3 regions of the Desulfovibrio sp. SGI.133 genome follow, and region 2 is predicted to be linked to each of the others. Evidence: predicted binding sites of a transcription regulator. Region 2 holds the regulator's gene; each other region holds the start of a gene.
What was found. Region 2 encodes sigma-54, which starts transcription at its own class of promoters, with help from an activator protein. Its sites were predicted from a motif close to CTGGCACGGNNNNTGCTT; they were not measured.
Positions count from the first base shown of each region.

Region 1 (10,584 bases), on a different contig from region 2:
GGGCGCAAGTGTGAGAGCGCCGGGGCCGTCACTTCGCTGACCGAGGCGTCCAGACCCATGGGCCGGGTCTGGAGCAGGATGATCTGGTCATCTTCGTCCACGGCCCATTCCACGTCCTGCGGATACTGGTAATGGCGTTCCAGTTCCAGCGCCATGGAGGCCAGCTGCTGCGCCTGTTCATGCGACAGGCTGGGCACGTTGCGCAGGCTTTCGGGCACATCCTCTTCCTTGCTCTCCACGCCGTGGCGTCCGGGAGCCAGCACGAGGCGGACCTCCTTGTGGGCGATGGTCTCCTGCTGGATGCGCAGGTTGGCGCGCGAGACCAGCCAGTTGTCCGGGGTGGCCGTGCCGTCCACCACCATCTCGCCCAGGCCCCAGGTGCCCTGGATCATGACGCAGTTGGAGCGCAGGTCCACGGGATGCCGGGAAAACGCCACGCCGGCCGCCTTGGCCTGCACCATCTTAAGACAGCACATACCCATGCTGGTGGCGTCCAGCGGGTAGCCGTTGCGGGCGCGGTAGGCCAGGGCACGGGGCGAAAACAGACTGGCCAGCACGCGCTTGAAGGCCATGGGCAGGCTCTCGCGCGTGACGCCGAGGATGCTCAGGTACTGGCCGGCAAAGGACTGCACCCCGTCCTCGTCCACGGCACTGGAGCGCAGGGCGGCCTGTACCTGGCTGTCCTTGCCGAAAGCTTCGTCCCAGCCGTCGAACAGGGCTTTTTCCACTTCTTCGGGCAGGGGGGCCTCCAGAATCAGGTTCTGCACGGTGCGGGCCGCGTCCTGCAGGCTGTGGGGCACGTCGGCGTCCACCTTGCACAAGGTGCTGTGGATCTTTTTGAACAGGCCGCTGGGGCGCAACAGAGCCAGGCTGCTGGCCTGGATGGTGACCGCGAAGCCGGGGGGCACGGGCATGTCCAGCATGTTGCTCAGTTCGCCCAGGTTGGCGTTTTTGCCGCCCACGCTGTAGCCCATGCTGGCGTCCACTTCCGTCAGGGGCAGGATGAGCGCGTTGACGTCGCCGCGGGTATGCTTTTCCAGCTCGTTCTCAATGTGCTGCCCGATGGCAGCCACGCTTTTTTCCAGATCCTTGTAGCGGTTGCGCGACATGTCGTTGAGGCAGGCCGTCATGCGTTCGCAGTGGAAGACCGCCTTGCGGGCGATGCGCCGGACCTGATGGGTCTCCAGATGTTTGTCGCCCCGCTGGGCCGCGTCCAGTTTGGCCAGGATGGCGGCCAGGTCCGCATTGGACTGGAGCAGCTCGTTGAAGGAGGCGTAGCGGCGGCCGAAAGCGGCCATGGCCTGCTCGCGGCTGATGCGCGGCTCCAGGCCAAACATGCGTTTGAGGATCTTGATGGTCGTGATCATGGAACTTCCTTTTGCTTCCCCCGGCAGGGCTGGAAGGCAGACGGCGCAGGTACGTACGGCCTGTTCCTGGAGGCCGTGGCCGCCCGGGGCAGACCGTCCGGTATCCGGCAGGCGGTCATACCGTCTTGCCGTCATGTCACGGAAGGGCTGCCTCAGGCGCGGAACCCGCGTGCTGCCGGCAACACTATATAGCGTTGGGCCGGGCCGCGTCCTTCCTTGCGGACAAGGCCCAGGCGGACCAGGATCTGCAAGTCATACTGGGCGGTACGCATGGAGATGTCCTTGCCTGCCATGTCCTGATATTCCTGCCGGCTGATGCTGCCGAGCTCCACGATCTGGGGCAGCAGCCGGGCAAGGCGGGCATTGAGGCGCGGCGGGGCATCTTCTGCAACGGGCATCACGCCCTGATTCTCGCTTTCGGCCGGAACGGGCTGGGCAACAGGATTTTCTGTCTTTTCCGTAGCCTCGCTGTGGGACTGCCTGCTGTCGGCCCGCGCGGGCGGGCAGGAAAGCTTGCCGCGTTCCGGTCGCGCAATGTCTCCGGGAAGGGTATCCGGTCCCAACTGGATGTTTTCTGCAAAAATGAGGCCATTTTCGCAAAAAGCGAGGGCCCGGGTCAGGCAGTTCTGCAGCTCGCGCACGTTGCCCGGCCAGTGGTATTCCTGGAGCTTGCGCAGGGCGCCGCGGCTGAGGCGCGGTGTGGGCAGGCCCTGGGATTCCGCGGCCCGGGTCAGGAAGAAGACGGCCAGCAGGGGCAGGTCGGATTTGCGGCGGCGCAAGGGAGGCGTGCGGATGGTGATGACGGCCAGGCGGTAATAGAGGTCCTCGCGGAAGGAGCCTTCCTGGGCGTCCTGCAACAGCTCCGCGTTGGTGGCGGCGATGATGCGGGTATCGAAGGGCACATCCTCGTCGCTGCCCAGCGGACGGATCATGCGGGTGGAGAGCGCCCGCAGCAGGGCCTGCTGGACCTTGGGGGCCGCGTTGCCGATCTCGTCCAGCATCAGGGTGCCGCCCTCGGCCGTGAGGAAGGCGCCCTTGCGGGGCTGGCGCGCCTCGGTAAAGGCGCCCTTGACGTGGCCGAACAGGGTATCCATGAGCAGGTTCTCGTCCAGGGCACCGCAGTTGATGGTGATGAAGGGGCCGTTGGCCCGGGGGCTGGCCTGGTGGATGGCCGCCGAGACCAGCTCCTTGCCGGTGCCCGTCTCGCCGATGACGAGGACGTCGGCCATGGTGGGCGCGGCCTTGAGGATGTTGGCGCGCAGGTCCTGCATGGCGGCAGAGGTGCCCACAAGGCCGTTTTCGGGGATGTCGTCCAGCTCCGGCATGTTCTCGGCCGGTTCGCGGGCCCAGCGGGCATCCTGCATGAGCTGCTGGTTGAGCTGTTCCTCCTCGCTGCGGCGCAGGCGGTGGAGCAACGCGTTGATGGCATCCTTGAGCTGTTCGAGCTCGCGGGGCATGGGGGGCAGCACCAGCGGGTTGGAGCTGTGGCTGTCGATGCGCATGTTCACTTCATTGGACAGGCGGCGCAGGCGCTTGGTGGTGCCGCGTGCCAGCCAGGCCAGGCCCAGGCCCAGCAGGCAGATGCCGGCCAGCAGGCAGATGCCGTAGATGCCGATGATCTGGATGCCGGTGCGGGTGGCGGTGAAGCTGGTGTCCAGCACGGCCAGGCCGCCTACGATGGTGTGCGGGCTGTCCGGGTTGGCGGTAAAGGTGACGGGCGCGAAGCTGACGCCTTCCACGGCGTTGTCCCCATGGCCCCAGGCATCGCCGTTGTCCAGGAAGATCTGGCCGGAATGCCCGCTCTGGACGTTGGAGACCATGGACCAGTAATTGACGTGGTTGGAGCCTGGCCGGAAGGCGGTGCTGAAGCCGGCGCGGCCGAACTCGCCCTGGAAGCCGGCGCGCAGCGAGTCGCTGTTGAGGCGGCCGCTGGCATCGTCCGCCTCCAGATTCTCGGACTGGAAGAGCATCCAGCCCTGGTTGTCGAAAAAGATGCTGCGGATGCGGGTCTCGTCGTCGGCGGTGCGCAGGGGAGCGGACGACGACGAGAACATGCTGATGGCGTCGCGCAGGACGGTCAGGTCCAGAGAAAGGATGAGCATGCCCTGAAAGACGCCCTGGCTGTCGTAGATGGGCGTGGAGAAGCGGATGACGTAAAGGGGGATGCTTTGCACGGAATCGTTGAGCGGGACCATGGAATAGACCACTTCCAGGGGCTGGCTGACCTGCACATGGCCGGGCCGCTGGGCCGCGCTCAGGCTGGTGAAGGGGTTGCCCACGGTGGCGGAGGCGATATCGGGAGGGATGGAGATGATCTCGCCCCCGTAGCTGAGCAGCAGATAGCGCTGGGAGGGATCCGTGCCCATGAAGGCCACCTCGCGATAGCGCAGGCCCTCGGCACGCACGCGGAACTGGAGACGCCGTACCATGTCCTTGGGCTCCATGGAACCCGCGGCCAGGATGAGGAGCTGGTTTCGGGTCTCTGTGAGAATTTGCTCAAGCGAAAGGCTCATGGCCTGGGCATGCAACTGGGCATTGCGGGCTATTGCGCGATTGACCATGGCTTCGATACTGCGTCCCGTTGCGAGGAAAACAAGTAATAAAACCAGCGTCAAAAGCGGTAAACCGAGCAAAAGCACCCGGCTTGTCATGCTGCGGTTGACGAAGAACCGGGTGGTTTCCAGCGAATTTCCCAGGACGGGTCTGGTCCAGATGCGCATACGTCCTCCCGATAACGCAAAAAACGTGCAACTTTCCTGAAAATCTATCCGCAATGCGCAGTTTGCGCAAGAGGAAAAACGCTTGGCAGTGTTGGTAATCAAGGATTTTCGGGTTTTTTAGCGAAATTGGCACGGGTGTTGCTTAAAACGAGCATGTGAAGTTTGGGACGAATGGTCCTGCCGTGGGACGCAGGATCTGGATGTAACAACCCCAAGACCCGGAGGAGAACATGAAAATGATGCGCAAGCTCTGGACAGCTATTGCGGGCAGCTTCGTCATGCTGCTGGTCATGATGCCTTCCCTGGCCCTGGCAGCCAAGAAGGCGGCGGCAAACGTGGTCATCGTGGCCGATACCCGCCGCCTGGACGGTATCATGCTGTGGTGGGCGCAGATGTACAATGACAGTCATCTGTACTTCACCATCCTGACCATCATCATCATCCCGACGGTCGGCTGCATCTTCGGCTTCCTGGCCGACGTTGTGATGTCGCACATCGGTATCGACCTCAAGCACCGCGAGCTGGCTGAACACTAGGCCGGAAGGGAGGAAAACATGGATTGGTTGTATGTTTTGATGCCCATCTCCGGCGTGACGATTTTCTGGCCCGGTCTGATCATTCTGGGTCTCGGCGTCGGCATCATCGGTGGTTTCTTTGGTATGGGCGGTGCCTGGATGGTTACCCCCGGTCTGAACATCCTCGGCTTCCCCATGGCCTTCGCCGTGGGCACGGACGTTGCCCACATGGCCGGCAAATCCCTGATCTCGACCCTGCGGCACGGCAAGTTCGGCAACGTTGACTACAAGCTCGGCCTGACCATGCTGGTCGGTACCATCGTGGGCGTGGAACTGGGCGCCCAGATGCTGATGTGGCTGGAACGCCTGGGTTCCGTCGACAAGGTCGTGCGCTGGCTGTACGTCGTGCTGCTGATCTGCATGGCCTGGATGGTCTTCCATGACGTGGCCCTGCGCAAGAAGAAGGAACGCGAAGCCGCCGCCCGCGGTGAAGAGCTCTCCGCTACCGCCACCGGTATCGACTGGGCCTCCAAGCTGCACGCCATCCGCATTCCCCCCATGGTGCACTTCCACGGCGCCGGTATCTACTGCTCCGCCTGGCTGCCCATCGCGGTCTCCCTGTTCACTGGCTGGCTGGCCGGTATCCTCGGCATCGGCGGCGGTCTGATCCGCATGCCCGCCCTGGTGTACCTGGTCGGTTGCCCCACCCACGTGGCCGTGGGTACGGACCTCTTCGAAGTGGCCATCTCCGGCCTGTACGGCGCCGCTTCCTTCACCTTCAAGGGGCGTACTGAACTCGTGGCCGCCCTCATCATGCTGGTCGGTGCCGCCATCGGTGCCCAGATCGGTGCTGTCGCCACCAAGTACATCAAGGGTTACGGCATCCGTATCGCCTTCGGCTGCGCCGTCATCGGCTGCCTCGCTTCCGTGGTCCTGAAGCTCATCCAGCCCTACTTCCCCGCCTATGCCGGCTTCATCAACGGCGTGGCTACCGTGGTGGTTCTGGGCTTCGTGAGCGCCATCTCCCTCTACATCACCGTCCGTATGGTTCAGGGCGCCAAGGCTGAACTGGCCGCCAAGAAGCGCCAGGCGTAAGGAGGCAGCACATGAGAATGCGTAACGTAATTCTGACTCTGGTACTGGCTCTCAGCCTCGGTCTGACCGCGTGCGAATTTGGCCAGGTGGAACAGGGCCGCTGCGTGGCCTTCAATCCGGAAACCAAAACCCTGCTGGTGGTGCTGGACGTCAATCATGACCAGCTGAATCCCCACTACTCCGGCGGCATCCATGAGTATACCCTGCCTGCCGATCCGGCTGAAATCGGCCCCCTGCCCGTTCCCGGCGGCCGCGTGATGTTCGACCTGGATAAGTCCACTGTCACCATCTACAACCCCGAGACCAAGGCTCTGGAAGTCCTGAACGTGCAGTTCACCGATGTTGAGAAGGGCATCAAGCGCACCCATCCCAAGGTGCAGGGCAAGACCTTCCCCATCATCGACAAGGACAAGATGTCTGTGACCGAATACTCGGCCCGCCTGCAGGCCCTGGTGACCTTCACCATCCCCGCTGACAAGATCGACCTGCCCCCGGCCACCTGGGAAGCCGGTGACGAAGTCCGCATGTACTACAAGGAAAATGCCAAGCATCAGGCCCTGCGGTTCATGAACATCACCCGCACCAACATCTTCAAGAAGTAAACAACAGCAGCATCCACAACCAGGGGGGCGGCCCTCCGCCCCCCACCCCTCCTGCTAGACGAGACTGCCGTGAAAAGCCTTTCCCGGCAGTCTTTTGATAACAGACCTTCTTCCCGCCAAGGAGCCCGTCATGACCAGCAGCTACAAGCGTTCCCTGTATTCCAGCATCGTCCGCATTGTTGCCAATGTGGTGATGATAGGCGCTGTCTTCCTGGGCATGTACATGGCCTCCCGTTCGCCCATGTCCTCCATGAGCACGTTCTGCCTCTGGTTCTTTGGCATCTCCATTCCTGTCTGGATGGGGGCGTTCGCCCTGATCCGCAAGATCCGCCAGGTCTACGCCGATGAAGGCGCCACCTACATCGAACTGCCCCGGCAGGGCGCCAGTCTGGTCTACTGGCGGGTCCTGGAACAGCCCCAGCACCACCTGGGGATCGTTCGCTGACATTCGCCTCCGGAAAAGCCCGCTGCCCTCCGTCCCCGCCGCTTTGGGCCGGGGCCCGAAGCGGAGGCGGCGGGCTTGCCGGAAGGCCGCTCTTCCTCTAGACTGCCCCTATGAACGCTTCCTCCAATACTTTCTGGCAGGCACTGCCAGCCCTCAAAGAACGCCAGCGCCGCACAGGTCTGCTGGCCGCTCTTGTGCTGGGGCTGGCTGTCCTCGTTCTTGTGGACGGTCTGCAGGCCCTCATGCGTACCGGATCCAACCATCTGGATATCGTTGCCGGGCAGGGGACCATGCTTTCCGGCCCCATCGGCATCGACAAGCCGCGCGACAGCGACCTGCTGGTCTCCGTGACCCCGGAAGGCGCGCCGCTGAGCTTCCGTCTGGACGGCTTTTTTGCCAGCTACTGGTTCGGTAACGGCATGTGGCGCGGCGAGATCGTGGCGGAGCAGGGGGCCACTCCCGGTACCTACGCCCTGAGCGTGCGGGTGCGCGGCACACCGGCCAGCGCCACACAGCGCTACGAGATCACTGTCTGGAGCGACGCCGCCAGCCTGCGTCAGGGAGCGCTCTCCCTGACAGTGGCCCTGCTGGGTTTCAATCCCTTCTGGCTGTCCGGCATCCTGGCCTGTATCGGCATTGTGCCGGGCCTGCTCTCCTTCTTGTCCGGGCGGCGCATCGTCAGGTTGCTCTGGTACGCCGGGTTCAGCGAAGTTTTCCGCACGGAGGCCCGGAAGGACGGCAGCCTGATGCTCTGGTGCTCGGGCTCCAAGAAGGAAGGCCCCGCCGAAGGGGCCCTGTGCGAGGTGGTGGATGCCGGTGGGCAACTGCTGGGCCGGGCCAGGCTGGAGAAAAAGGCCGCTACCTGCATGGAATTGCGGATGGCTGCCGAAGAACTGCCCGACGGCGAAGTCCCGGAAAGCTGCTACGTGCGTCTGTCCGCACCGCGCAACTGAGTTCTTTTTCCAAAAGATCGCAAGGAGGGCTTCCCGGCAGGGAGGCCCTTTTTCATCGCCTGTGAAGGCTCCGGCCGCGTGCCGGCAATATGCGGCCGCCGGACTTTTCGGCATGTCCCACCTCGGAAGGGAAGGGGCATGTCCGGTGTCCGTCTGTCTCTGGAAGTGGGACCGCCGGGGCGGGAACACCGCCATGCCCCGTAACGCGCCCCGTTCCACTGTCCCCCGCCTGTCCTGCTTGCCGCCGGGGCGGCCATGGGCTACACTTGCAAAGCGCCGTGGCTCCTGTCATGGCAGCTGTCATAACAAGGATGTAACTGCAAGATGTCTGAACTGTGTCCCTGCGGCAGTGGCCGCCCTCTGGACGAATGTTGTGGTCCCTACCTGGAAGGCAAGGCCTGGCCCGACGATGCCGACACCATGGTGCGCTCGCGCTTCAGCGCCTATTGCCTCGGCAAATTCGATTATCTGGTGGAGACCACCCATCCCGCCTATCGCGAAGACCTGACCGCCCAGATGCTGGAAGAGCAGACCCGTGACGTCCACTGGCTGCGTCTGGACATGGGCCCCTGTGAAAAGGACCAGCCCGAAGGCGAGAACGGCGAGCTCTTCGATACGGCCGAATTTTATGCCTACTACGAACTGGAAGGTTCCGTGCGCCAGATCGGCGAACGCAGCTTTTTCCAGCGCAAGGACGGCAAGCTGTACTATGTGGACGGCGTGGCCCGTCGCCCCAAGGCTTACCGTCGCCCCGAGCCCAAGGTGGGCCGTAACGATCCCTGTCCTTGCGGCAGCGGCAAAAAGTACAAGAAGTGCTGCGGCCGCGAATCGGCCTAGGCGGGGGGATCCATGGCCAATCCTGGCCCTGTTGCCGCCATCCGGCAATTTTGTCTTGAATGTCAGGGCAACTCCTCCCGTTCCGTGCGTCAGTGCGCGGATGAGGACTGTCCCCTGTGGGGCTGGCGCATGGCCGCCATCGAGGCGGACAGCCGCCCGGAATGGCATGGCCCGGATGCGCCGCGCCGTGCCCTGCGCGTCATCCGCGGGCAGTGCATGATGTGCGCCGGCAGCCGTGCCGACGTGCGCCAGTGTGCCGCCCGTGAGGACTGCGTGCTGTGGCGCTACCGTTTCGGCGTGCGACCGCAGACCTACAAAGAGGTGCGGCGGCGCTTTTTTGCCCCCAAACCCCTGAAACTGTTTTGATCTCACGGAGCGGCACCACCGTGGTGCCGCTCCGGGCCTCTTTCCGGCCCTGCCGGTCCTTTTGGCTTCCCTTAAGGAAGACGCCCCATCTACGGGGAGGACACCATGATGCATACGCTTGAATGGTCCAGCGCCTATACCGGTCGCCTGCAGCGGGACGCTGCCGCCGCCTTTGCCGCGCGTGCGCCGGAGCTGTCGCGCCGTCTGGAGACGGAATGCGCGCAAGGCTTGCTGCCTTTCCTGACCATGCCGTACCGGGAGCGTCTGGAGCGGGAACTGCCGCCCCTGCTGCCCCGGGTCCGTGCGCGGCGCCACATGCTGGTGCTGGGCATCGGCGGTTCCGCACTGGGGGCCCGCGCCCTGCAGCGCGCCTTTGCGCCTGGGCAGGATGGCCCCTGCCATGACGGCCCCTGTCTCTGGATCGCGGACAATGTTTGCGCCGCCACCTTCGAAAGCTGGCTGGCCAAGCTGCCGCCCAGGGAGACTACGGTGGTCTGCATCAGCAAGTCCGGCGGCACCATCGAGACCCTTGCCCAGTATTTCCTTTGCCGGGACTGGCTGCGCAAGGCCTTGGGCGAGCGCTGGCATGAGCACATGATCGTGGTCACGGACCTGCACAAGGGTTTTCTGCGTGAGGAGGCCTCCCGCTACGGTCTTGCTTCGCTGGAAGTGCCGGACAATCTGGGCGGCCGCTATTCGGCCCTGTCGGCCGTGGGCCTGCTGCCCGCCGCCTTTTTGGGCATCGACTGGCAGGCCCTGCTGGACGGGGCGGCCGCTGTGGCCCGTCCGCTGGCCCAGGATCCGTCCTGCCTTGCCGGGCATCCTGCCTTCCATCTGGCCTGCTGGGCCAATGCGCTGGAAAGCCACGGCTACAGCCAGCTGGTCTTTTTTTGCTATGTACCGCAATGGGCCACCTATGGCCCCTGGTTCGCCCAGCTCTGGGCCGAGAGCCTGGGCAAGGACGGCAAAGGCATCATGCCTGTGCCCGCCACCGGGGTCACGGACCAGCACTCCGTCAACCAGATGTTCCTGGACGGACAGCGTGACAAGGGCTGCATCTTCGTGACCGCCAAGGGGCTGGAACAGGGACGGCATTTCGGCCAGGATCTGCCTGACCACTGGAGCTGGCTGCGCGGCAAGCCCTTCGGGGCCCTGCTGGAAGCCGAAGGTCTGGGCACGCGCATGGCCTTGTGCAAGAGCGGCGTGCCCTTGCTGCACATGGAGATGGGCGAGTGTACGCCCCGCGCCGCAGGCAGCATGATGCTGCTGCTGGAAGCGGCCACGGTCTTCACCGGCTGGCTCATGGGCATCAATCCGCTGGACCAGCCCGCTGTGGAGCTGGGCAAGCGGCTGGCCAATACCCGTCTGGGGGCGTCCGGTTATCCCCGGGAGGCTGCCGACCTGGCCGAATTCCTGGCTGTGGCGCAGGAGCCCGAGAGCTTTTAGGGACCCCGTTTTTCCCTGCCGCACCTTTGGCCTGTCCTGTTGCGGACCGTGGGCGGCAGACTGGAGCATCGCATGTTCAAAGGTGGTACGGCCGCAACGGGAGCGACGGCAGATCAGGATCTGCCGCTGAGCTATGCCCGCACGCTGTCCTGGCTCTCGCTGCTGGTCATCATGGCCACCAGTCTGGTGCTGTCGTTTTTCATCGCCAATTCGGCGCGCGAGGCTCTGCTGACACGGC
Region 1 covers NZ_JBNPMK010000007.1:23,615-34,198, forward strand. The annotation lists gene ACQRBR_RS09260 (PEP/pyruvate-binding domain-containing protein) at 1-1,367, opposite strand, end outside; gene ACQRBR_RS09265 (sigma 54-interacting transcriptional regulator) at 1,520-4,087, opposite strand; gene ACQRBR_RS09270 (DVU0150 family protein) at 4,318-4,623, shown strand; gene ACQRBR_RS09275 (sulfite exporter TauE/SafE family protein) at 4,642-5,697, shown strand; gene ACQRBR_RS09280 (DUF4881 domain-containing protein) at 5,709-6,299, shown strand; gene ACQRBR_RS09285 (hypothetical protein) at 6,430-6,744, shown strand; gene ACQRBR_RS09290 (hypothetical protein) at 6,855-7,697, shown strand; gene ACQRBR_RS09295 (YchJ family protein) at 8,022-8,534, shown strand; gene ACQRBR_RS09300 (hypothetical protein) at 8,547-8,900, shown strand; gene ACQRBR_RS09305 (glucose-6-phosphate isomerase) at 9,006-10,346, shown strand; gene ACQRBR_RS09310 (sensor histidine kinase) at 10,419-10,584, shown strand, end outside.
Region 1: ACQRBR_RS09270 (DVU0150 family protein) is a predicted target of sigma-54. The motif match lies at 4,214-4,231, and genes of this name have one in related genera.

Region 2 (10,584 bases):
ACGCCGCGACACCACAGTGGCGGCAGTGGCTGCCCCCCTATGCCATCGGCTGCCGCGTCCATGCCCGCCTGCTGTCGCATACGGAAGCCGGACAGGCAGGATGTCGCCCTCCGGAAGGGGCCGCCCTCCCCCGGCGCCAGATGCTCTGCCCGTGCCTGACGCCCGAAAAATAGCCCACAGCAAAGAAATTTGGGCTTTTCCCGGAAAAAGGCTTGCCTTTTTGGCAAAGCTTGGGTAAAGGAACTGCTTGCGCGGCCATGCTGGATGCATGGCTCATTGCCTGCGCAATGCGCGGCCGCTGTTACCCGGCTTTGCCGCATAAACGATACACACAGTTTTCTGCATATACGGAGGACATCATGAGCAAAGAATGCGATTTCTGCGGCAAAAAGCCCCAGGTCGGCAATCTTGTCAGCCATTCCAACATCAAGACCAAGCGCCGCTTCAACCCCAACCTGCAGCGCGTGCGTCATCAGTTCGCTGACGGCACCGTGCGCACCCTGACCGTGTGCACCCGTTGCCTGCGCTCCGGTGTGGTGACCAAGCCCGCCGCCCGCGCCAAGCAGGACTAACTTGTTTTTTGTCCGCAAAGCCCCGGTTGCCACTGCAATCGGGGCTTTTTTGCTATGAAGCCCCGTCTTCTGCGTCTGCCTGCCCCTTTTGCGGGATACTGGCACGCCCAGCGCCGCCCGCGTCCCCTGCCCTTTCACTGGCGCTCTCTCACCGGCCCTGAGGGCATCACCTCCTACAGCCAGCGCCAGGAAATGATCCTTGTGCTCAGCGCCTGCGGTCTGCCCCATCAGCTCTGGCGCTTCCGCCAAAAAGAATACATCTATGTACCTGCCCTGCTGGAAGATCTGGCCCGGCAGGAATTGCAGCACTTCCATGCGGAAAAACAACGCCCTCCGGTCCCCCGGGGCCTGCCGCCCGCGCTCCATGCCCGCTGCTGGCTGGCTGCCCTGCCCCTGCTGCTGCTCGTTTTCTGGCACGGTCTGCGTAGCGGCTGGTGGCCGCTGCCCGACGGCCTGCCCTTGCCGGCGAGCTGGGAACAGGCCGGAGCGCTGGACAACGTCCGCCTGCGCATCTACGGCGAATGGCAACGCCTGTTCACGGCCCTGACCCTGCATGCCGACGCCGCTCACCTGACCGGCAATGTCCTGCTGGGCGGTATCATGCTGCCCCTGCTGGCCCGGCTGACAGGTCCGGGGCGCGCCCTGCTGCTGACCGTACTGGGCGGCGGGCTCGGCAATCTGCTCACCGTGGCGCTGCGACGGGAATTCGTCCTCAGCCTGGGCTTTTCCACAGCTGTCTTCGCGGCCATCGGAGCCCTGGCCGGGTATATGGTCCTGCATCATGAAAGCAAACGCTATCTGCCGCTGGCGGCCGGAGTAGGCATTCTGGCCATGTGGGGCATGGGCGAAGGGAACGTGGACTATCTGGCCCATATCTGCGGCCTGGTGGCCGGCATGCCCCTCGGTTTCTGGGAGGCCCTGCGTACCAGACGGCGCTGGCCGGGCCTGCCGCAATGGCTGTCCGCCTTGTTGGCCCTGCTCTTGCCCGTGCTGGCCTGGATGCAGACTTTTCACCAGGGATGACGGCAAAAACCGTCTTCCTCCGGCACTGTCCTCCACCACAGATGGCAACCGAAAAAAGCTGCGTCCGCACGGCAATGCCCTGCAGGACGCAGCTTTTTTATAGCAAGGTTATGAAGGATCTGTTCCCCGAAAGCGCCCGGCAGCTCCTAGAACATGTCCAGTCTGGTCACGGCCAAAAAGCCACAGACAGCTACGAACATCCCCGTAAGGCAGGCATACGCCCGGCGTGTACGTAACGAAAGGATGCCGCCCACCATGCTGGCAGCAAACAATATGGGCCAGCTCATCTGCCCTTCAAAAAGGAAGATCGCATCTCCCAGCAAATCACAGGCCAGCCACAAGGCCACATAGCACAGCATGTAGAGCGAGAACTGCCAGGCAGCGCGCACAACGGTCCCCAGTGCCACGGCCTGCCCCGGCGTACAGCCGCGACCGGAAGAAAACCACGCCGTGACCAAGTCCACCAACGGATTGAGGGCCACCCGCTGGTAACGCTCCGCATAGCTGGCTCCGTAAGCCGCGAATACCGCGAACATCAGGGGAGCTAGGAACTGATGGGCCTCGGACCAGCCCGGAATGATGGACAGGGGGAAAAGCAGCAGGAAGGCCAGGGTCCCGAAAGGCGGGACCACACTGCCCAAGGCGATGACATCGAGCCAGAGCAGCTCCACCACGATCCCCAGCGAGAGCGCGGGCTGCCACTGGCCGGAAAGACCGCCCAGCAGCAGGGCCCAGAACAGGGGCCTGTCAGCCAGCCTGAAGACAAAAGAGGAACGGGCTACCCCCGCGAGGACAAAAAAAAAGCGTATTGCACGCCCAGCCAGAGGGCATCAGAGAAGCTGCTCATAAGCATCCCGGATTTTGTCGGAAGGCACACAGCGGAAATCCAGCTCTACCTGCTGTTGCAGCATGGCCCGCAAGTCCTCCCTGTCCTGTTCGGAAAGGGCCACATGCGGGAAGACCTGGATCTTGCCCGGTGCGTAGTGCAGATTGCCGATATTGAGGGCCCGGATGGCGACGCCGCTTTCCAGGGCCCTGCGGGCATCCTGACAGTCGGCAAAGAGGACGAGGCTGCTCTCGCCACAGCAGGCCAGGGTCTCGAGCAGAGCGTCCACCGGTACGAAGTGGATGGCCACCTGCTCCGGCACGGCCAAGGAGACGATCTGCTGCTGCAGCAGGTCCGCCGACATGGCGTCATTGGCAACTATCAGGTGCCGGGCGGCCACATAGGGCAGCCAGCCTTCGATGACCTGCCCGTGCACCAGACGGTTGTCCACTCTGAACCAGAGCATACGGATCAATCGCCTGTTTTTTCTTTGTTCCGGGAACGCAGCATGCTGCCGGCCACGACGATGCCCTTGGTTCCGGCCTCTCCGGCCAGCTTGGCCAGCTCGGCCAGGGGCTTTTCGCGACAGGTGAAGACCTTGAGCAGCATGGGCAGGTTGACGCCGGTGACGACTTCCACATTATGGCTCCCCAGCAGGGAGAGGGCCAGATTGGTGGGGGTGCCGCCGAACATGTCGGTGAGGATGATGACCCCGGCGCCCTTGTCCAGCCGCTGGGCGGCATCGTCCAGACGGCGCACGGTCTCGGGCACTTCCTGGGCGATGTCCACGCTGATGGAGGTGCAGTCGCTCAGGGTACCAAGAATGAACTCCGCCGTGCGCAACATGGCAGAGCCATAGTCGGCATGGGCGACAACGATGATGCCGACCTGGGTGGAAGATTGCTGTTCCGACATGACATACCTCGCGCTGGAACTGAAATTTCTGCAAAATGCAGCACGTAAGGCCAAGAGTGCCAGCTTTCCTAGCCAAGTTCAAGGTGCCTGTGTTCGATACTGGCCGGATAATCCGCCTGACGCAGCATCTGGAACAGGGCCTCGGCCGTGGCGACGGAACGGTGGCGGCCACCGGTACAGCCCACGGCGATGGCGACCCGGTAGCGGCCTTCCGCTTCCATCTGCGGCAGCATGAAGCGCACCAGGTCGAAAAGCTTCTTCTCGAATTCCTGCGCGGCCTCGGAGGCAAAAACATAGTCACGGACAGCTTTGTCCTTGCCGCTGAGGGGACGCAACTTTTCTACAAAATAGGGATTGGGCAAAAAGCGCAGGTCAAAGACGAAATCCGCCTCGCGCGGAACACCGTACTTGAAGCCGAACGAGATAACGTTGACCCGGATGGCCCGCAGCTTGCCCGATGTCCTGCTCCAGCGCTTCTGGATGGCGCGGCGCAGGTCATGGATGGAAAAACGGCTGGTATCTATGACCAGATCCGCCATCTCGCGCACAGGGGCCAGACGAGTGCGTTCCTCGCGCAGGGCATCCTCAAGGCCCATGCCCTCACGCTCCAGCGGATGGGGCCGGCGAGTGGTGGCATAACGGCGCATGAGTTCCTGCGCTCCGGCTTCCAGAAAAAGCAGTATGGGCCGGACCCCATGCTCGGAAAGCTGGGCAAGGGCCACATTGAGCTCTTCCAGAAAGTCCTGCTGGCGCATGTCCATGCCCAGGGCCATGCCCCGGAAGCGTTCCATGGATCCGCGCCGCATCATCTCCACCATCTCGACGGCCAGCCCGGCAGGCAGCCCGTCCACAGTGAAATAGCGCAGGTCTTCAAAGACCCGCAGCGCCGTACTTTTACCGGCCCCCGAAAGCCCGGTGACTATACAGACCTGGACAGGCGCTGCCGCGCCCTCGGATGGTGTCTGGCTCATGGCAATCTCGAAGGGGCCCCCTTGCGGGGGCCCCGAAGTCTTTACAGGACAGGGTCGATGACGGCATAGCCGCCGATACGACGGCGGTACACCACATTGACGCGGTCGGTCTCGGCATTGATGAAGACCAGGAACTCACTGCCGATGGATTCCAGCTGCATCAGGGCTTCGTCCAGATGCAGGGGCTTGGGCGCAAAGCGCTCAGTGCCCACCACGGTGGGTTCTTCATCGGGATCGGCTTCCAGGTTGTAGGTGAAGACGTCCACGTTGGCATTGCGGGCCTGACGGCGCTGTTCCTTGACACGCGAGACGTGCTTCTTGATCTGGGCCTCGACCTTGTCCACCACAAGGTCGATGGCGGCATACATGTCGGAAGACTGCTCGGAAGCACTCAGGTGCAGCCCCTCGCCGGCGATGGTCACTTCACAGCGATGCCGGAACTTGTCCACAGTAAGCACAACACCGACTTCCAGTCCGGAAGCCTTGCCAAAAAAGCGTCCCATCTTCTCCATGCGGCGACGGGCATACTTCTTCAGATGATCGGAGGCCTCGAAGTTCTTGAAAGTGAAAGCAATGTTCATAGAACCTCCCGTGGTGCAGGAATCAGAAATGTTCCTTGCGCTTTGAGGATGAGGGGATGTTCAGCGCCGTGCGGTACTTGGCCACCGTGCGCCGTGCGATATTGACCTTCAACTGTTCCTTGAGCAGCTCGCCGAGCCGCTCGTCGCTCAGGGGCGATTTGGGATCTTCGCCAGCGATGAACTTTTTGATCAGTGCCTTGACGCTCTCTGAGCCTACCTGACTTCCATCGTCCAGTTCAAGCCCGCTGTTGAAGAAAAATTTGAGTTCGAAGATGCCGTGCGGCGTCGCCACATACTTGTTGGTGGTGATGCGGCTGACCGTGGATTCATGCATCCCGATATCGTCGGCGATATCCTTGAGGATGAGCGGCGCGAGCTTGGTGACGCCATCACGGAAAAAGGGCTGCTGATGTTTGACGATGCTCTCCACCACTTTATACAGCGTCCGCTGCCGCTGGTACAGACTGCGGATGAGCCAGGAGGCGGAACGTACTTTTTCCGAAACGTAGTCCTTCTCTTTTTCATTACAGGAGGGAACGCCATCACGCAACATGCTGGAGAGCTGCAGATGCGGCAAACCATCTTCATTGAGCAGGATGACGAACTCGTCACCGACGCTGTACACGAAGACGTCAGGGCTCACATAGGTGGGCTCGCTGCCGTCGAAGCTGGCACCGGGCAGGGGCTCCAGGGACTGGATGATGTCCAGGTACTCGCGCAGGCCTTCCATATCCAGCTTGAACTTGCGCAGCAAAGGCTTGTAGCGGTGGGCTTCCAGGTCTTCCAGATGCGACTGCACCAGCTCCAGCAGGATGGGGTCACGGTCATAGCGCAGGTTTTTCAGCTGCACCAACAGACATTCACGGGCATCCCGGGCAGCCACGCCCACCGGGTCGAAAAGCTGTACGCGCTCCAGCACGGTCTGCACGGCCTCCGGCGTGGTGGACGCCATCTCGGCGATCTCTTCCACGCTGGCCCGCAGATAGCCCGACGAGCCCAGATTGCCGATAATGATCTCGCCGATCTCCTTCTGCTCGTCCGTCAGGGTCGAAAGATGCAGCTGCCAGAGCAGATGGCCTTCCAGCGTGGGCTTGGCCGAGTAACGAGCCTCCAGGGGAGATATCTCTTCCGCGATCTCCAGTTCCCGTCCCTGCGAGGTGCGCGGCGTGCTGGCGAATTCACCGAGGTATTCCTCCCAGTCGGCATTGCGGGAAAGATCTTCGTCATAAACTTCGTCCTGGGGCTTCTCGTGCCGCGCCTCTTCCTGATCCTGCGGAGCCACGGGCTCATTGGCCGGAGCCTCTTCCAGGAAGGGGTTCTCCAGCAATTCCTGCTGGACGGTCTCCAGAAGTTCGACACGAGAAAGCTGCAACAGCTTGATGGCCTGCTGCAGCTGGGGGGTCATGACCAGCTGCTGCGACAATTTGAGTTGTTGACGAAGTTCCAATGCCATGGGGTGCTATCCTGTCAGTAAAAATTTTCTACGTTTCAAATACCATGCCACATGCTGCACCAATAGGCAAGGGAGGCTGGCCTGGGAGCACAAAAAAGGGAATATTTCAAGTCATTGCATAAAAAAAGGACGCCCCGCGCCAGCGGAGCGTCCTGAACGGCTTTTCTTGCACAAAAGCCCTATTTCTTGTGGTTGTTCTTGGCGGCCTTGATGAATTCACGGAACAGGGGATGCGCCGCCATGGGACGGGACTTGAACTCGGGGTGGAACTGGCAGCCCAGGAACCAGGGATGGTCGGGCAGTTCCACGATCTCCATCAGGGAACCGTCGGGGGCGGTACCGCTGAAGACCATGCCCTTCTCTTCCAGCAGATCCTTGAAGGCGTTGTTGAACTCGTAACGGTGACGATGGCGTTCTTCCACCAGTTCCTTGCCGTACGCTTCAAAGGCACGAGTATCGGGGATGATCTTGCAGGGGTAGGCGCCCAGGCGCATGGTGCCGCCCTTGTCGCTCTCGGCGTCGCGCTTTTCCAGGTTCTTGGTGCGGAAGTCGAACCATTCGGTCATCAGATAGATGACCTTGTGGGCGCTCAGGGGATCGAATTCTTCGGAGTTGGCGTCTTCCAGACCGGCCACGTGACGGGCGAACTCGATGACCGCGCACTGCATGCCCAGGCAAATGCCGAAGAAGGGGATGCGGTTCTCACGGGCATAACGGATGGCGGCGATCTTGCCTTCCACACCGCGGTAACCGAAGCCGCCGGGCACCAGGATGCCGTCGCAGCCGGCAAAGGTGGCGGCCACGTTGCTGTCGTCCACGTTCTCGGAATTGACGTAGCGCAGGTTCACGGAAACGCGGTTGGCCACGCCGCCGTGGATCAGGGCTTCATGCAGGCTCTTGTAGGCTTCCTTCAGGTCCACATACTTGCCCACGATGGCGATGGTCACACTGCCCTGGGGATTGGCACAGTCGTAGACCAGCTTTTTCCAGTCTTCCAGGTGGGCGTTGCGCGCGGGCAGGCGCAGCATGATGGCCACTTTCTGGTCGAAGCCTTCTTCGTAGAAGCGCAGGGGCACTTCATAGATGTTGCCCACGTCCACGGAGGAGAACACGGCATCCTGATCCACGTTGCAGAACAGGGCGATCTTGCGGCGCATCTCTTCGGGGATGCTGTGCTCGCAGCGGCAGAGGATGATGTCGGGCTGGATGCCGATGGAAAGCAGTTCCTTGACGCTGTGCTGGGTGGGCTTGGTCTTGTGCTCACCGGCGGCCTTGAGATAGGGCACCAGCGTCAGATGGATGTTCAGGCAGTTGTCGCGGCCCAGCTCGGACTTGAGCTGGCGGATGGCTTCCAGGAAGGGCAGGCCTTCGATGTCGCCCACGGTGCCGCCGATCTCGATGATGGCCACGTCAGGGGCGTTGTCGCCTTCGGCCAGGGAAAGCACGGTGCGCTTGATCTCGTCGGTGATGTGGGGGATCACCTGCACGGTGCCGCCCAGGTAGTCACCCCGGCGTTCCTTGGCGATCACGTGGTTGTAGATGGCACCGGAAGTGGTGTTGTTCTTGCGCGACATGGGCACGTTGAGGTAACGCTCGTAGTGGCCCAGGTCCAGGTCGGTCTCGGCCCCGTCATCGGTCACGAACACTTCGCCGTGCTGGAAGGGATTCATGGTGCCGGGGTCAACATTGATATACGGATCCAGCTTTTGGATGGTGACGGAAAGTCCCCGGGTCTGCAACAGGGCGCCCAGCGAAGCCGCGGCAAGGCCCTTGCCCAGGGAAGACAACACACCGCCCGTAACAAAAATGAACTTGGTTTTCATGAACTCCTACCTTTTGATGACATACAGCGGACCGTGGTCCGGACCGCATGTGCTGCGCCCGGGCGAACCGCCCTCGCGCAATCGGGAGGTTTTACACCAATCTGAATCATTTTACCAGCATTGACTATTATAAACTTTGCAGGTAGTCTCTTTTTCCATTTCTATAGTGGCCCTTTGTGGCTACCGCTTGCAAGGAGGCTTCTGCCGCATGGGCACAGTCAATACTCTCGTCATCACCGGCTATGGCACCAATTCCCATCTCGAAACCGCCCACGCCGCCCGTCTCGCGGGTGCCGACCGCGCTGACGTCGTGCACTTTTCCGACATCGTGGCCGCCAAAGTCCGCCTGAGCGATTACCATTTTCTCGTGTTCCCCGGCGGGTTCCTGGATGGTGACGACCTGGGTGCCGCCCAGGCTGCCAGCATGCGCTGGCGCTATCTGAAGGACAGCACGGGCACTCCCCTGCTCCAGTCCCTGACCGAATTCATCAACGACGGCAAACTGATCCTGGGCATCTGCAACGGTTTCCAGCTTCTGGTCAAGCTGGGCGTGCTGCCCGCCCTGGACAACAACCGCTTCGAACGCCAGGTCTCTCTGAGCCACAACGACTCCGCCCGTTACGAAGACCGCTGGGTGCATCTGCTGCCCAACCCCAAAAGCCCCTGCGTCTTCACCAAGGATCTGCCCATGATGGCCATGCCCGTGCGCCACGGCGAAGGCAAGCTCATCGCCCGTGACGACGCCACCCTGCAGCGCCTGGCCGATGAAAACCTCATCGCCCTGCAGTATGCCGATCCCGAGACCGGCAAGGCGACCATGGAATATCCGCTCAACCCCAACGGTTCCAGCCTGGCCATCGCCGGCCTGACGGACCCCAGCGGGCGTGTGCTGGGCCTCATGCCCCACCCCGAAGCGTTCCACCATGTGACCAACTACCCCACCTGGACCCGCGGCTCCATCGACGTGCCCCCGGCCACCCAGCTGTTCTCCAACGCCGTGCGCTACCTGCGCGCCCTTTAATATAAGGAGGGGAGGGGACTTCCCGCTTGACAGCGGGCTCAGGGCCAGCTAGATTCTTTGAACCATTTTGCTGGTTACGGCCCCAGTGGTCGCAGACACAGGTGTCGATCATTTGCAGCGAGCCTGCCGCCCTTTGCTTTTGAAAGCACTTTTCTGGTTTCAGGGAAGTGCTTTTTTACTGTGAGGGATCGATATGCATATAGCAGAGATCATTAGCATCATAGAACAGATGGCCCCCCTGCAGGGCGCCGCGTCCTGGGACGCTTCGGGCCTGCAGGTGGCCGCGCACAGGACCGACGCCACGCGTCTGGCTGTCTGCCTCGATCCGAGTCCGGCTTTCGTCTCGGCCGCGCTCGAGCTTGGTGCGCAGTGCATCCTCAGCCATCATCCGCTGGCGCTCAAGCCTTCGCTGCCCAACCGCATCGGCCATTATCACGAAGTCCTGCGTCTGCTGCTGACCAACGATGTGCCGCTTTACGCCGCGCATACCTCGCTGGACGTCAACAGCGACGGCCCGGTGTCCTGGCTGGCCCGCGAGCTGCATCTGGACAATCTGGCCGTGCTGGAACCCACCGGCCCCGGCACGGGGGATCTGCCGCACGGCTTCGGCCTGGCCGGCGATCTGGCCGAGCCCGTGGACCTGCAGCAGCTGGCCGACATGTTGGCCGCGCACATCGACCTGAGTACCGCCACCGTCAGCGGTCCCTGCCCGGAAAGCATCCGGCGTGTGGCCTACTGCACCGGTTCGGGTTCCTCCCTGCTGGAGGAGGCCCGCGCCGCAGGTGCCGACATTTTCATCACCGGCGACGTCAAATACCATACGGCGCTGGATACGCAACTTTGTCTTTTCGACGTGGGCCATCACAGCCTGGAAGAAGAAATGATGCGGCGTGCCGCCATCCACCTGCAGCACGCCTGCCCGACGCTCGAAGTCGTCTTCGTGCCTTCGGCCTCCCCTTTCCAGCCTGTCCATCCCCGCGTTCTTTAGGAGGAACCTCATGAGCACCGCTGTCTACCTTGACCAGATCCGCCAGCTTGTCGAGCTGCAGAAAGTGGACGACGCCATCTTTGCCGTGCGTCAGGAACTGGAATCCGCTCCCCGTCAGCTGGACGAGCTGCAGGCCAAATTCGATGCCAGCAACGCCCAGCGCGAACGCATCGTGGAAAAGCTGACCCACCTGCAGGAACAGCAGAAGCGCCTCGCCATGGAGATCGACGACGACTCCGCCCGCATCAAGAAGAGCAAGAACAAGCTCATGCAGGTGGAAAACACGCGCGAATACCATGCCATGATGCGCGAAATGGACAGCATGGAAAAGATCAACCGCTCCCGTGAGGAAGAAAAGATGACCCTCATGGAAGAGGTGCAGCGCCAGAACGAAGCCCTGGCCGAACTGGA
Region 2 covers NZ_JBNPMK010000001.1:538,920-549,503, forward strand. The annotation lists gene ACQRBR_RS02480 (hypothetical protein) at 1-173, shown strand, start outside; gene rpmB (50S ribosomal protein L28) at 360-572, shown strand; gene ACQRBR_RS02490 (rhomboid family intramembrane serine protease) at 627-1,595, shown strand; gene ACQRBR_RS02495 (hypothetical protein) at 1,742-2,269, opposite strand; gene ACQRBR_RS02500 (PTS sugar transporter subunit IIB) at 2,426-2,887, opposite strand; gene ACQRBR_RS02505 (PTS sugar transporter subunit IIA) at 2,893-3,336, opposite strand; gene rapZ (RNase adapter RapZ) at 3,405-4,307, opposite strand; gene hpf (ribosome hibernation-promoting factor, HPF/YfiA family) at 4,349-4,888, opposite strand; gene rpoN (RNA polymerase factor sigma-54) at 4,911-6,341, opposite strand; gene ACQRBR_RS02525 (CTP synthase) at 6,521-8,164, opposite strand; gene ACQRBR_RS02530 (phosphoribosylformylglycinamidine synthase subunit PurQ) at 8,373-9,185, shown strand; gene ACQRBR_RS02535 (Nif3-like dinuclear metal center hexameric protein) at 9,379-10,173, shown strand; gene ACQRBR_RS02540 (zinc ribbon domain-containing protein) at 10,184-10,584, shown strand, end outside.

Region 3 (10,584 bases), on a different contig from region 2:
AGCGGGCCTTCAAAGATGACGGTATCCACCTTGCGGAACAGGCGGCGGAACGAGTCGGCAAAGGAATAGCAGAAGAAATGCGCCGTGCCGCAGATCCAGGAGCGGCGGCCCTGCTTCTCCAGCTCCCAGAGCATGGCAAAGGGGCGCTGGTCGGGCAGCCTGTCCAGTATCTGGCGCTTGGAAAGGCCCTCGTCGCTGCGCTCCACCAGGGCCTGCATGAGCTCGTCCAGCACCACTTTATGCACGTCGGCACGCGGCCGCTCCTGCCACTGGGCCATGACGTAGGAAAGCTGCGGCGCTCCGCCCCACTTGCGCTTGAAGCGGGTGATGCCCTCGTTGACGCCCAGGCCCAGCTGGACGAAATCACAGCCCGCCGCGCGGGCCTTTTCCAGCATGACGGCAAAGAGCGCGTCTCCGGCGTGGGGTACGGGATGGCTGCGCGAACGGGCGCCCACAATATAGCTGATGAAGGCGGGCGTGCTGTAATCCAGCACCAGACAGGCCACCAGGCGGTCGCCGTCCCAGGCGTTGAGCAGGCGCACGTCGGCGCCTTCGGCGGCCAGCATCTGCGGCGTGCGGGCAAAGAGCTCGCGCACGTTGGCCCGCAGCACGGCCCGGCCCATGAACTCGGCCCACAGGCGGCGGTGCTGCGGACCGAACTCCCGCGTCTCGTCGATGCGCAGACGCTCCCGGGCCTTGCGCACGGGCGAGCGCAGGCGCGGCGGCACGGGCGCATCGGCCGGAAGGGTGTAGAATTCGTCCCGCTCCAGCACGTTGTCCGCCAGACGCGGCGGCAGATCGGGCCCCACGGCAAAGCAGGCCGTGGCCCCGGTCTCGCGCAGGGCCCCGGACAAGGCGGCCTCGAAACGCTGGTGGCTGTACTCGCCGCCGTCCCGCAAGGGGTAGGCGATGGCCATGAGCCAGTCTTCGGCGGCGTAAAAGACGAAGTTATCCACCATCAGCACCCGGCCCCCGGAAACGGCCTGCATGAAGGGCGCGGAATGCTCGGGGACCACGGCGCGGGCAAGGATGTCGGTGACGGGATTCATGACGCGGCCTCACTGCTGGAGTGCGGAAAGGATGCTCTTCGCATCTTTTCGCAGGATAGCCGCTTTGACGGCGGGCCGCAATGCGGGGTGAGGCGAAGGGATACGGGCCTTTCGGATTCCGGCGTTTGCTGTTAGCAATAGGCGGAGCTCTCCGCAAATTTCATTCCCGACAAGGATATGCCATGAATAATGCATGCACATCCCGCTGGTGCCGCAGGTCTCGCATCATCACCAAACGGCAGTGGCGGCGTTTTGAAAAACATCCCATGCGGCTTTTCTGGTGGCTGACGGGTATAATCACCGGCATTTTCATTCTCTGCATCATTTTTGCCGGGAGTAGTGAGACAGCCTACACGGCTTTCGGCAGTTACTTTACCGCACTGGCGTTCGTGGGCGTCATCGTGACCGTGCTCTTGCAACGCGCGGAATTGCAGGAACAACGCAAGGAACTGCGCGCCCAGCGCATCGAACTGGAAGGCCAGAAACGTGAACTGGAGATCCAGAATCGCACCGCCCAGCTTCAGCGCTTTGAAAACGGATTTTTTCATCTTTTGGATAATTTTAAAACTATTTTAGAAGAATCCAGAAACAGTCATTTAATGATGTCTTTGAAACCATCACAAGGACTATTGACACCTTACACTATAATAGAAAAAGAATATGATATAAATGAAGATATTCAAACATTCATAGCAACGCTATTTATAAATCTCCCAATATCACTAAAAAAACTGGTGCGTACTTACTACGCAATAATAGATTTTATCTATACACATGATGCATTTAAAAATAAAAAATACGACTATTCAAAATATATATCTATTCTAAATATCTATTTAGAAAATATCGAATACGCTATTCTTTTTTATACTTCAATTTTAGATAACAAAAAAATAAAGCTTGCTAACGAATTACATCTTTTCTCACACTATGCTCTTTTGGAGGATCGTTATATTCCTGTACGCCCGGAACATGTCCTCTTCTTCTCTCCACAGGCCTTTGGTGGAGATTATGAGGAATATATCAGACGGCACAACCTGCAAGGCAAGACGCTGGAAGACTTCCTCCAGTAGTGTGCAGCTGAGGCGATAGCCCTCCTTGCTGCCAGCCTCCGCCGCACCTTCCCATTGCCGCACAAGCGGCATTTCCCGGAAGGACTTCTCACAAACACAAAAGGCCGGTGCATAAGCACCGGCCTTTTCATTTTCAGGCATGTCTCCGGCATCCTGCCGCATCAGGAAAGAACTTTTCCGGTCACAGCAAAACCCGTCATATCCACCGTGCCCCCCGTCGCCTATTGAGCGCGCCGTTTGACGGCGTGCGCCGAAGGCGCGGTGCCGTCCGTCCCGGCGCGCCGCCACAGTACCGGGGACCCCACGCGGGGCAGGGGGTGCAGGGGGCCTGGGGCTGCGCAAGCCCCGGCCCCTTGCCGCATCGCCGCGCAGGCAACCAGCCCGTGATGCCGGGCAGCAGCCGCCATCCGGCGGCCCCAAAGGAAGGGAACCTGCCGTATCCGCGCAGGCGCCCTACCCCAGCGCCCGCACCAGGCAGACCAGGCCCGCCACGGCGATGACGCAGAGCAGCACCTTGCGGAAGGCCTGCTGGGAGATGTGCTTGACCACGGGGAAGGCGATGCAGGTGCCCAGGATGACGCCGGGCGCGCCGTACATGGCGCAGGTGAGCACCGTGGGCGTATAGAAACCGGCCATGCCCTGCAGCACCAGGGTCACGGTGGCGCGCAGCACGAAGAAGACGCCCAGCGTGCCCAGCAGCACGCGCGGTTCCCAGCCCATGCACAGGCCGTAAGCCCCCACGGGCGGGCCGTCGAAGGCGATGGCCGTGCCCAGCAGACCGGAGCCGAAACCGGCCACGGCGCCCAGCGCCCGGGGATGGGCGATGGTACCGCGGGCGCGGAAGGTCTTCTGCCAGTAGACGTAATAGAGCAGGAGCAGGCCTACGGCGCCTTGCAGCACGGGGCCGGAACAGATCTGGAGGATGTAGAGCCCGGCAAAGGACCCGGGCACCGAGGCCAGCAGCATGGGCCACAGGGCGCTGACGCGGCAGAAGCGGAAATGCAGGCTGGCCAGACAGATGTCCATGACCATGTTGACGATGCAGGTCAGGGCGATGGCCTCGTGCACCGGCAGGAGCATGGCCAGGAAGGGAAAGGCCACCATGGCGCCGCCGATGCCGCTGACGCCGGAAACGAAACCGCCTGCGATCCAGGCGAGGAACACACAGATTTCTGTCATCCCGGGCATACGCCCCTCCTGCGGCCACGGGCCGCCCCCATCAGTGCATGAAAAATCGAACTACCTTTCCGGCCGTTCCGCTCTGTCAGCGGACAGCCACGGTGCGGGACGATCGCGCGCAGTGCGTTGCTTGCCGCCCCATACGGCCATGACCGTCCCGTCAGGCATGCGCCGTACGGCCTTTTCCGTCCATCCGCAGAAAAACGGACTGTGCCGCCGGGCCCTGCGCCGCATACGGCTTCCTACTCCACAAGGAGCGGCACGAGCCGTGCGGCAGCCTTCCGCACCATGCGGCATCGCTCCCCGCAATGCTTGTCTTGCCTGCGGGCGCCTTCCGGGCCGCGGCCTCTCCCCTGCCCGTCCCGCACGTATGCGGAACAGGCCACCGCGCAGTCCATGCTTAGGGAGGTAGCGGCCTTTTGGCAACAGGAAGAAGGAAAAAAGGCATAAAAAAAGGGAGCCTGTCCAAAATGGACAGGCTCCCTGCGTATTCGCCCTGATGGCGGCAGTCGCCAGCGTCAGGACGGCGTCGTCGGACGGGGAATCCGGCGCTTACGGCAGCCCTTCGCGATGGCATGGCCAGGGCAGGAGGCTTTGCCGTACTCGCCCGGGACATCCCCGGGAGATTAGGCCTGGTTGGCGGTCAGGACCACTTCCTTGTTCTCGCCGTAGCTCAGCGTGAAGGCCGTCCCGTACTTTTCCAGAAAATCCTTCTCCGCGGCGAAAGGAACGCCGTCGATGTCGATCTGCTCGTCTTCGTCCTCATCAAATTCGTCCATGCCCAGACCGAGCACGATCTTGGCATGTCAGCCACCGCCGACCTTGTATTCGCGCAGGCGCACACAAGTACCTTCATCTTCGTCTTCCAGCATGCCGCGGAGCTTTTCCAGCATGCTCTCGTCAACAGTAACAGTGAACATTGTTTTCTCCATCAAGGGTTATACGATGACAGGGACAAGACCGTGGCGGGCAAAGCGCTCTTCCGCGGCCTTGAGACCTTCAGGGGTATATTGCTGCACATCGGGGTAAGGCTTGCCCAGAGCGGCGTACTTGCTCTTGCCGAAGGCATGGCAGGGCATGATCTCCACCTGCTTGCGGCCGAAGCGCCCCAAAAAGGCCGCCATGGCCGCCAGATTCTCGTCGGAATCGTTGAGGCCCGGCATCAGGGGCATGCGCACGCGCACTTCGGTGGAGGAAGAGAGCGCGGCCTCCAGGTTGCGCAGGATGAGGGCATTGTCCTGACCGGTGAGCTTTTTGTGCTGTTCCGGGTCCATGTGCTTGCAGTCGAACAGGAAAAGATCGGCCAGGCCGATGGTTTTGTCAAACCTGTCCTCGGGGCAGAAGCCGCAGGTATCCACCGTGACGTGCAGTCCCTCGTCATGGGCGGTCTGCACCAGATCGAGGAAGAACTGCCCGCCCGCCGTGGGCTCGCCGCCGCCAAAGGTCACGCCGCCGCCGGAGTTCTCGTAGAAGAGCCAGTCCTTGCGGACCACTTCCATGACTTCTTCCACGGTCATGATACGGCCGGACATGACGCGCGCCTTGTTGGGACAGACTTCGGTACAGGCGCCGCAGTGGGTGCACTTTTCCGTATCGCGGCCCATCTTGCCGCTTTCCAGCGGCACCACGGCGCCGTTGGGACAGACCTGCGCACAGGCGCCGCAGCTCACACACAAATTGTCGAACAGCAGCATCTGCGGCGTGAACTGCTGCGATTCGGGATTGCTGCACCACAGGCAGCGCAGAGGACAGCCTTTCAGAAAGACCGTGGTCCGCAGGCCGGGACCGTCCTGAACGGACATCCTCTGGATATTGTAGATCATTCCCTGGCTCATGGCGTCCTCCCCCGTTCTTACAACCGGAGGGACCGCGCCCTTGCGGACGCGGTCCCCAGGCCGGAGGTTATATAAGGATTGGCTGTTGGTTAGGAAGCGTACTCGGTACGCTTGACGATCTCGTTCTGCACGCCCTTGTCCAGACGGGTGAAGTAGGCGCTGAAGCCGGCCACGCGGACCACCAGGTCGGTGTAGTCCTGCGGGTTCTTCTGGGCGTCACGCAGGGTGTCGGAGCTCACGCAGTTGAACTGGATGTGAGAGCCGCCGAAGTCGCAGTAGGTCTTGATGAGCGAGATCAGCGTGCGGGCACCGTTGGGACCTTCCAGGGCGGAGGGCACGAACTTGACGTTGAAGTGGTTGGCGCCGTAGCGCACGGTGTCGATGGCTTCGGCGCCGGACTTGATGAGGGCGGTGATGCCTTCATGGTCGGTGCCGGGCATGGCGGACACGCTGCCGTCGGTCAGGGCCACACCGGCCTTGCGGCCCGTGGGCAGGGCGCCCATGAGGGAGCCGAAGTAGTTGTGGTAGGACAGCGAGTAGGCGTCCAGAGGCGTACGGTGGCCGAAGCAGTCCGGACCCACGGAGTGGTGGATCTCGTCCACGTCACGGTAGTACTGCTGCACGAAGCCTTCCACTTCGGGGTAGTCGTTGCCGTGCTTGGGAGCTTCGAAGCACATCTTGCGGATGTCTTCGTAGCCTTCGAAGTTGGCCTTGATGGCTTCCATCAGCTGGGCCATGGTGATCTTCTTGGTGTCGAACACCAGGTGCTTGATGGCCAGCAGGGAGTTGGCGGCGTCGATACCGGCGGTCATGATGGGGTTGACCTGGGGATAACGGGTGCCGCCGGCTTCTTCGCACATGCCCTTTTCGATGCAGCCGTCGTACATGACCGAGCGGAAGATGCTGGGCACCACCTGCAGGCGGGCCATCTGGCTCAGGTCGGAGTGCTTGCGGGAGATGCCGAAGATGTGGCGCAGCTGCTTCTTGTAGGCGTCGTACACTTCGTCGAAGCTCTGGAACTGGGTCGGATCACCGGTCTCGATGCCCAGCTGCTTCTTGGTCAGCGGATCCTTGCCGTTGTAGAGCATCAGTTCCACGATCTTGGCCAGGCAGGGCTGGTCTTCCTGGGTGATGAAGCTGCCCTTGCCGCAGATGCCGGTGGACACGCAGCCGTAGTTGCCGCAGTTGCGGGCGTCTTCCAGGGTGATGCCGCCTTCGTACTGGGAGAAGCGGGCCAGGTTGCGCTGGATGACCACGTTGTTGTTCAGGATCTGGGGCTGGCCGGAACCGCCGCGGATGCATTCCACCACCTTCTGCATGTAGGATTCCTTCAGCTTGGGATGGTAGAGCAGGGTCAGCGTGGGCTGGATGTTCTTCATCTGGATCTGGGTTTCCAGCAGCAGTTCTTCCAGCTCGGTGCTGGCGTCGTTGCCGTTGGCGTCCACGCCGCCGATGGTGATGCTCTGGCCGGTGTGGCCGGACAGGGTCATGGCGTAGGAGCCGCCCTGGTATTCGGCCAGCTCAAGATGCTTGATCCACTGGAACTTCAGCAGGGTCAGCACCTGTTCGCGAGTCAGATTGCCCTCTTCGATGTCCTTCTTGTAGAAGGGGTACATGTACTGGCCGTAGCGGCCCGGGGAGCAGGCGCAGGCCATCTGTTCCACTTCGATGGCCAGGTGGATGAACCAGAAGGACTGGATGGCTTCACGGAAGTTGCGGGCCGGGAATTCGGGCACGCGGCGGCAGATCTCGGCGATTTCCAGCAGTTCGGCCTTGGCCTTGGGATCGGTCTCGGTCTCGGCGGTCTTCTCGGCCAGATCGGCGTAACGGTGGGAGTGGGCGATGACGGCTTCCGTGGCCACGATCATGGCGCGGTACAGGTCATGCTTTTCCTTGTTGGCCAGGGTGGTGGGGCATTCCAGCAGGCGCTTCTTGATGTCGTCGATGACCCAGCGCAGACCCTTGTTCAGGGCCAGGGGGTAGTCGGCGATACCGGAGCCGCTGGCCACGCTGACGTTGTCATAGTACACGCCGGCCTTGGAGTACGGAGCGGGGTTGAAGCCGTACTTGTCCTTGAACATCTTGTTGTTCAGGTCGATGCAGGTGCGGCCCTTCCACTTCTTGTAGGTCTTTTCCAGCAGCTCGGTGGTCTCCTGGGGGATCTTCATTTCACCCAGAGAGGCCATCTTGGCCATCTGCATTTCTTCCTTGATCCAGGCCACGTTCCATTCAGGATAGGCGTACACGCCGGCGCGGGTACCGGTCAGGGTGCCCACGATGGGGTTGCCGTCCAGGAAGATCTTTTTCTTGGTCAGCACGCGTTCCAGCAGCTTGGCGCGGATGTAGAAAACGGGTTCGCCCTGGAACTCCTCATACACCTCGTTCAGGAACTGCAGCCGCTCGGGGTCCATAACCTGAGGGGCGTTCATGAGATAGGCCTTGAGGTCTTTCACGCGGGCTTCGGCGGTATCCCAGTTGATGGCGTAACCCTGGGCGCCCTTGGCGGCGTTGTCTTCGAACTGATGTACGGTCATGACGATCTCCTGAAAGGCGATGTTGTTTGCATGTCGGGGCAGGGACGCGCCGGGCGCGCTCCGTGCCGATACCCAGTTTAAAGCATAGGCTGTGCCAAAATGGACAAATTGCCGTTTTTCATATTTAACTATTTGTTTTTATTGAAATAAATAAACATCTTGACCGGAAAGAAAAAATAAAGAAATTTTAATGAAAATCAAAAAAACTTTCTCTTTATAAAAGTCCCTTATCCAGGGGGAAAAGCATGTTCAACAGCCGCCAGTTCTACAACGTCAACCGGGCCTCGGTACTGACGCCGCAAGTCCGGGCCATCTGGGATAATATGTGCATCGGTGTGGCCGTGGTCGATGCCGACGGCATCTGCGAATACATGAACCCCATCCAGCGCCGTGCCGACGGTTTCACCCGCATCCCCGTGGAGGGACAGCACATCACCAGCCTCTACGTCCCCCACGAGCTGGAGGTCATCCCCACCATGGAATGCCTCCAGACCGGCAAGCCCCTGCTCAAAAAAGCCTACTGGTACGCCACCTCCACCAACTTCCTGGCCAGCACGGTGACGGACTTCTTCCCCCTGTTCGACCACGGACGCAAGGACGGCGTCATCGCCTTCACCATCTGGACGGGCAACACCGCCCATGTTTCGGAGTCGCGCCGCCCCCTCAAGCCCTGCAACGCGGACACGCCTTACAGTTACTACACCTTCTCCAGCATCGTGGGCCGGGACGAAGCCCTGCAGGAATGCATCCATGAAGCACGCTCCGCGGCCACCAGCTCCTCGCCGGTCATGATCTGGGGCGAGAGCGGCACCGGCAAGGAACTGTTCGCCCAGGCCATCCACTCGGCCAGCAGCCGCGCCGGGCATCCCTTCATCCCGGTCAACTGCGCCGCCATCCCGGAAAACCTGCTGGAAGGTATCCTGTTCGGCACGGTCAAGGGCGCCTATACCGACGCCCCGGACAAGCCCGGCCTGTTCGAAAAGGCCAACTGCGGCACCCTGCTCTTCGACGAGCTCAACTCCATGCCCCTGGGCCTGCAAGCCAAGCTGCTGCGCGTCATCCAGGAAAAGCGCGTGCGCCGTCTGGGCTCCCATACGGAGATCCCCATCAACGTGCGCATCATCAGCATCCTCAACGAGCATCCCCTGCGGGCCGTGGATCAGGGCCTGCTGCGCCGCGACCTTTTCTACCGTCTGGCCGTGGTGGGCATCGCCGTGCCGCCCCTGCGCAAGCGCCAGAACGACATTCCCCTGCTGGTCCGACACATCATCAACCGCTCGGAACTGGCCATGAAGACCGCCGGCGTCACCCTGGACGACGAGGTCATGGGCATCTTCCGCCGTTACCCCTGGCCCGGCAACATCCGCGAACTGGCCCACGTCATCGAAGGCAGCCTGGCCCTGCTGGACGGCAGCGACGTCATCACCGTCCACAACCTGCCGCGCCACTTCCGCGAGGCCTGCAACCTCCAGCCCGCCGATGACGACCTGCGCCCGCCCCTGCCGAACATGATGCGCGCGGAGCCCCAGATGCCGGTCTCCGCGGCCACCACGCCGGACTACTTCGACTACCGCGGCATCCGGCGCGGCGACAGCGTCTCCATCAAGACCTGCCTGCACGAATACGAATCCAGCTGCATCCGCAACGTACTGCGCGTGACCGGCGGCAACGTGGCCAAGGCGGCCCGGATCATGGAGCTGACCCCGGCGGGCCTGCACTACCGCATGAAGGTGCTGCACATCGAGAACGAAGACTGATCCTGCCTCAGGATACCGGCAGACGACGAGAACGGCCGGCGGACATACGTCCGTCGGCCGTTCCGCATACATGCCCTGGAAAGGGGTCTACAGGAAGGCGCGCACTAGGCAGACCGCCCCGGCCACGCCGATGATGACCAGCAGCACCTTGCGGAAGGTCTCCTGCGGGATGCGCTTGGCCACGGGGAAGGCCAGCAGCGTGCCCAGGATGACACCGGGCGCCCCGTACAGGGCATAGCCCAGGACTTCCGGGGTGTAGAAGCCGGCCGTGGCCTGCAGGATCACGGTGAAGGAACCGCGGATCACGAAAAAGACGCCCAGCGTGCCCAGAAAGACGCGCGGCTCCCAGCCCATGCACAGGCCATAGGCGCCGATGGGCGGGCCGTCGAAGGAGATGGCCGTGCCCAGCAACCCGGCCCCGAAGCCCGCCGCGGCACCCAGCATCTGCGGGTGGGACACAGGTCCCTGTGCGGCGCGGTAGGTCATCTGCCAGTACACATAGTAGAGCAGCAGCAGGCCCACGGCCCCCTGCAGGACGGCGCCGGAACAGATCTGCAGGATATAGAGCCCGGCAAAGGACCCGGGCACGGAGCCCGCCAGCATGGGCCAGAGGGAAGAAAGCCGGCAATGGCGAAAATGCATACTGGCCAAGCAGCCGTCCATGACCACGTTGATGATGCACGTCAGCGCGATGAGCTGATGGACGGGGATGACCAGCGCCAGCAGGGGAAAGGCCACCATGGCCCCGCCGATGCCGCTCACGCCGGAGACGAAACCGCCCAGGATCCAGGCGAAGAAAACAAAAAGGTCCGTAGCTTCGGGCATAACCTTCCCTCCTGTGGACGCTGCCCCGCCGCCGGTCTTCCCGGGGCCGCGGCGTCCCGCATGATCTGGATTGCTGCTCCTGCATAGGGGCACCATGCCGTTTTGGCAAGGGGCGCCGGGAGCCCGATAAAAAAGCCGCCCCGGGGGGCAGGGCGGCTTCCATGAAAGGCGGTCCGGCGAACGGACAGCCAGTGTCCGGCTCCCCTTGCGGGGAGCCGCCGGAGGTTACTTCTTGAAGAAGACCGCTATGTCCTTGCGGCCCAGCACGTTCTCACGGACCTTTTCTTCAGGCAGGGAGATCCAGTGCTTCTTGTTGGAGAAGTAGAAGATGA
Region 3 covers NZ_JBNPMK010000003.1:361,764-372,347, reverse strand. The annotation lists gene ACQRBR_RS06735 (GNAT family N-acetyltransferase) at 1-1,049, opposite strand, end outside; gene ACQRBR_RS06730 (hypothetical protein) at 1,232-2,122, shown strand; gene ACQRBR_RS06725 (sulfite exporter TauE/SafE family protein) at 2,576-3,301, opposite strand; gene ACQRBR_RS06720 (ErpA-related iron-sulfur cluster insertion protein) at 3,928-4,221, opposite strand; gene ACQRBR_RS06715 (glycyl-radical enzyme activating protein) at 4,240-5,136, opposite strand; gene ACQRBR_RS06710 (glycyl radical protein) at 5,226-7,670, opposite strand; gene ACQRBR_RS06705 (sigma-54 interaction domain-containing protein) at 7,916-9,427, shown strand; gene ACQRBR_RS06700 (sulfite exporter TauE/SafE family protein) at 9,515-10,252, opposite strand; gene ACQRBR_RS06695 (APC family permease) at 10,478-10,584, opposite strand, start outside.
Region 3: ACQRBR_RS06710 (glycyl radical protein) is a predicted target of sigma-54. The motif match lies at 7,751-7,768, and genes of this name have one in related genera.